One region of the Rossellomorea vietnamensis genome, then DNA from elsewhere that is predicted to be linked to it. Evidence: a T-box and tRNA genes for the amino acid it is inferred to sense, from the RefSeq annotation. Region 1 holds a T-box; the other holds one or more tRNA genes.
The links. A T-box is a leader RNA that pairs with one kind of tRNA and senses whether it is charged. The one in region 1 lies ahead of N5C46_RS21760 (valine--tRNA ligase), so its partner is inferred to be a tRNA-Val.
Positions count from the first base shown of each region.

Region 2: it has a tRNA-Val gene. The T-box ahead of N5C46_RS21760 (valine--tRNA ligase) is inferred to sense a tRNA for this amino acid. The anticodon was not compared.

Region 1 covers NZ_CP104558.1:4,242,678-4,245,124, forward strand. The annotation lists gene ysxE (spore coat protein YsxE) at 1-786, shown strand, start outside; gene N5C46_RS21755 (hypothetical protein) at 822-1,010, opposite strand; T-box leader at 1,175-1,402, shown strand; gene N5C46_RS21760 (valine--tRNA ligase) at 1,455-2,447, shown strand, end outside.
Region 2 covers NZ_CP104558.1:2,668,706-2,671,152, forward strand. The annotation lists gene rocF (arginase) at 1-343, opposite strand, end outside; tRNA gene N5C46_RS13705 (tRNA-Ala) at 594-669, opposite strand; tRNA gene N5C46_RS13710 (tRNA-Lys) at 714-786, opposite strand; tRNA gene N5C46_RS13715 (tRNA-Gln) at 791-865, opposite strand; tRNA gene N5C46_RS13720 (tRNA-Tyr) at 934-1,017, opposite strand; tRNA gene N5C46_RS13725 (tRNA-Thr) at 1,031-1,106, opposite strand; tRNA gene N5C46_RS13730 (tRNA-Val) at 1,160-1,235, opposite strand; tRNA gene N5C46_RS13735 (tRNA-Glu) at 1,276-1,350, opposite strand; tRNA gene N5C46_RS13740 (tRNA-Thr) at 1,371-1,443, opposite strand; tRNA gene N5C46_RS13745 (tRNA-Asn) at 1,446-1,520, opposite strand; rRNA gene rrf (5S ribosomal RNA) at 1,529-1,645, opposite strand; rRNA gene N5C46_RS13755 (23S ribosomal RNA) at 1,798-2,447, opposite strand, start outside.

The DNA of each region.
Region 1 (2,447 bases):
CAGGGGGATTTATACTACGTCATGCCGTGGATGATGAACCAGGAAAGAGAAGATCAGTTTGAAAAGCATCAGAAGATGTTCAGGGAATTGGCGAGGCTCCATACTCTTTCCTCCCACGAAGTGAAAATCGATAAGGAAGAGAGAGAGTCCCATTATGAGCAGCTCACGTCAAGATGGGATAAAGAGCAGGCGTTCTTGGATGAATATGTGGAAGCTTGTGAAAAGACCACCTACATGTCCCCTTTTCAATTTCATTATTGCATGTATTACAAAGATGCTTCACAAGCGTTGAAGTTTTCACGAAAAATGCTGGATGAATGGTACGAGGAAACAAAGGAGCTTGAAAAGGTAAGGACCGTAATCACTCATGGAAAGGTTTCGACGGAGCATTTTTTATTCGATGAAAGGGGCTTGGGGTATTTTCATAACTTTGAGAACTCCAAGATGGCGTCGCCGTTTCATGATCTGCTTCCGTTTTTGTCGAGAACCTTGAAGACCTATCCAAAATATTATGAGGAATGCATTGAATGGCTCACCACCTACTTTCAGCATTTTACCGTCCGGAATGAAGAGCGGCTCCTGTTCATGAGCTACCTCGCCTATCCGAGCTCTGTCATTGCCGTTGTGGAAAAATACTTCCATACCCCGAAGGATAAGAGAAATGAACGGAAGTCTTTGAAGAAACTGCAACGTCACTACTGGCTCTTAAAGAATACTGAATATGTGGTCATGCGTCTGGATGAGATGGAAAAGCAGAAGAAAGAGCAGGCCGAGCAGGCTGAATAAAAAAAGGACTGACGAATCCACTTTTCGTCAGTTCCTTAAATCCAATCAAAGTATATGGCGAGGCCGATACCGATAAACAGGGTTAACAGAAGGACGTCAAACGTGGTCGGGAGCAGAATCGTGCGGATGCCTTGAAAGATGGTAAAGGGTATGATGAATTGCTTACATATTAATCGGGCGTTCCCCATCCATTTCTGTAACGTGTACTGGTTGATTTTTTTCATCATCATCCACTCACTTTCCTGGGTGTATTCACTACTTTATCTTATGAAACCGGGATGGAATGGTGCCTATGTATGGGCAAAATGAATATTTTTCAATGAAAATGCCAATAATGATTGACGAAAGTTTATCTTATCCTATACTATAATGAGTAAATAAATAATCATGAAAAGCAATGAACAGGAAGAGTACATTGATCCTTACGTTCAGAGAGGAAAATCGTTTGCTGAGAGATTTTCTACGATAAGACAATGGAAGGTCGCCTGAAGAGCTGTTTCTATGAAATGAGAGTAGTAGAAGCCGGTTAAAAGCCGTTATGATCGTCGAGAGTTCAGGAGTCTTCTTTCTCCTGAGAAAAAAGGTGGTACCGCGAATGGAATCCTTCGTCCTTTTCACAGGACGGGGGATTTTTTTATTTTTTTTAGAACGATATAGGAGGAAATCACATGGAAACTCAAGATCAACAATTATCAATGCCGACTAAATATGATCCGAATGCCATTGAACAGGGCCGGTACAAATGGTGGCTTGAAGGGAAGTTCTTTGAAGCGACAAACGATAAGGAGAAGGAACCGTACACCATTGTTATCCCGCCGCCAAACGTAACGGGGAAACTACATCTTGGTCATGCCTGGGATACAGCATTACAGGACATCATGACAAGAATGAAACGTATGCAGGGGTACGACGTACTATGGCTGCCGGGTATGGACCATGCCGGGATTGCCACACAGGCAAAAGTGGATGAAAAACTCCGCAGCCAGGGGATTTCACGCTATGACCTCGGTCGTGAGAAATTCGTGGAAGAAACGTGGAAATGGAAAGAGGAATATGCCGAGCACATCCGCCAGCAGTGGGCGAAAGTCGGGCTCGGACTCGACTACAGCCGTGAACGCTTCACACTGGACGAAGGTCTGTCCGATGCCGTTCAAAAAGTATTCATTGATCTTTACAATAAAGGCTTGATCTACCGCGGGGAATATATCATCAACTGGGATCCTGCGACAAAGACGGCACTTTCCGATATCGAGGTTATCCATAAAGATGTCCAGGGTGCATTCTACCATATGAGGTATCCTTTGGCAGACGGAAGCGGCCACATTGAAATCGCCACAACCCGTCCTGAAACGATGCTTGGGGACACGGCGGTTGCCGTACACCCAGAGGATGACCGTTACAGGCACCTGATCGGGAAGAAGGTCATCCTTCCGATCGTTGGACGTGAAATCCCGATCGTCGGTGACGATTATGTGGATATGGAATTCGGTTCCGGAGCGGTGAAAATCACACCTGCCCATGACCCTAATGACTTTGAAATCGGGAACCGTCATAATCTGGAACGCATCCTTGTGATGAATGAAGATGGGACGATGAACGAGAAAGCTGATAAATATAACGGCATGGACCGTTTTGACTGCCGTAAGCAAATCGTGAAGGAC
Region 2 (2,447 bases), 1.6 Mb from region 1:
CATAATGAGGAGAAACCCCTGCCAATGTTCCAATCGCAATACTGTGGTCCCCACCAAAGATCAATGGGAAATCCCCGCTGCCGATGACATCATTCACCTTACCCGCAAGCGTTTCACTCGCTTCAGCAACCGCTTTCAAATTTCGTAAATTTGTATCAGGATTATTATGTACACGTTCAGCCTGCCCGATCTCAATATCACCCAGGTCCTTGATGTCATATCCGAGATTCTCAAGTCGCTCAACGATACCGGCATAGCGAATCGCACTCGGTCCCATATCCACACCTCTGCGCATTTGACCTAAATCCATCGGTACACCAATAATTGAAATATTTCGTTTCATCAAAAATTCCCCCTATTCAAAATTTACGTCCTGTCCCTATTGTATCCCTAGTAAGACCGATGACTCAACTGGACAGGATTGTGTATATATATACGTGGACAGAGGGGTTTTTGATGATGGGATGTAAGAATATTAGTGAAACAAAAAAACCTCAAATCTCCTAAGAGATTCAAGGTCTAATCATGTCGTATGTATGATGATTTTTTCGCTTCATTAACGGATAGATATTTTTGCATTTAAGAAATATCTTTGGTGGAGCCTAGCGGGATCGAACCGCTGACCTCCTGCGTGCAAAGCAGGCGCTCTCCCAGCTGAGCTAAGGCCCCATATAGAGAAATTCTCACACCAAGAGATGTGAGAAAATGTGTGATGAGCCATGAAGGATTCGAACCTTCGACCCTCTGATTAAAAGTCAGATGCTCTACCAACTGAGCTAATGGCTCGTAATGGCTGGGCTAGCTGGATTCGAACCAACGCATGTCGCAGTCAAAGTGCGATGCCTTACCGCTTGGCTATAGCCCAATAATTACGTGAATGGCATAAAAAAGGGACATTTATAGGATGTCCATTTTACACTGAAATATACAAAATGGTGGAGGGGGGCAGATTCGAACTGCCGAACCCGAAGGAGCGGATTTACAGTCCGCCGCGTTTAGCCACTTCGCTACCCCTCCAGCTAAAAAACAATGGTGCCGGCAAGAGGACTTGAACCCCCAACCTACTGATTACAAGTCAGTTGCTCTACCAGTTGAGCTACACCGGCATATTGAATTGATAAGAGCTTAAGGAAAGATATTTTGCTGGCGCAAAAATCTTTGGTGGAGGATGACGGGATCGAACCGCCGACCCTCTGCTTGTAAGGCAGATGCTCTCCCAGCTGAGCTAATCCTCCGTTATGTAATGGTAAGTTATTTTGCTTTCTCAAAAAACTTTGGTGACCCATACGGGATTCGAACCCGTGTTACCGCCGTGAAAGGGCGGTGTCTTAACCGCTTGACCAATGGGCCGGTTTGTTAAAAAAAATAAAAGCTTCCAACCGGGCTCGAACCGGTGACCTCTTCCTTACCATGGAAGCACTCTACCTGCTGAGCTATGGAAGCAATGGCTCCGCAGGCAAGATTCGAACTTGCGACCGATCGGTTAACAGCCGATAGCTCTACCACTGAGCTACTGCGGAATGATTTGGCCTGGCGACGTCCTACTCTCACAGGGGGAGATCCCCCAACTACCATCGGCGCTGAAGAGCTTAACTTCCGTGTTCGGCATGGGAACGGGTGTGACCTCTTCGCCATTATCACCAGACATATTGCTTACAATGACAAATATTATTATATAATATTTTCGATAAAAATCAAGGTATAAATGAAAATTTATTCCCTGAAAACTAGATAAAGGATTGATGTCAAGAAAGCCGAATATCGACCAATTGTTGTTCATTAAAATAATGACTCTTTGTGGTTAAGTCCTCGATCGATTAGTATCAGTCAACTCCACATGTCGCCATGCTTCCATCTCTGACCTATCTACCTAGTCATCTTCTAGGGATCTTACTCACTTACGTGATGGGAAATCTCATCTCGAGGGGGGCTTCATGCTTAGATGCTTTCAGCACTTATCCCTTCCGCACATAGCTACCCAGCGATGCCTTTGGCAAGACAACTGGTACACCAGCGGTGCGTCCATCCCGGTCCTCTCGTACTAAGGACAGCTCCTCTCAAATTTCCTGCGCCCACGACGGATAGGGACCGAACTGTCTCACGACGTTCTGAACCCAGCTCGCGTACCGCTTTAATGGGCGAACAGCCCAACCCTTGGGACCGACTACAGCCCCAGGATGCGATGAGCCGACATCGAGGTGCCAAACCTCCCCGTCGATGTGGACTCTTGGGGGAGATAAGCCTGTTATCCCCGGGGTAGCTTTTATCCGTTGAGCGATGGCCCTTCCATGCGGAACCACCGGATCACTAAGCCCGACTTTCGTCCCTGCTCGACTTGTAGGTCTCGCAGTCAAGCTCCCTTGTGCCTTTACACTCTGCGAATGATTTCCAACCATTCTGAGGGAACCTTTGGGCGCCTCCGTTACTCTTTAGGAGGCGACCGCCCC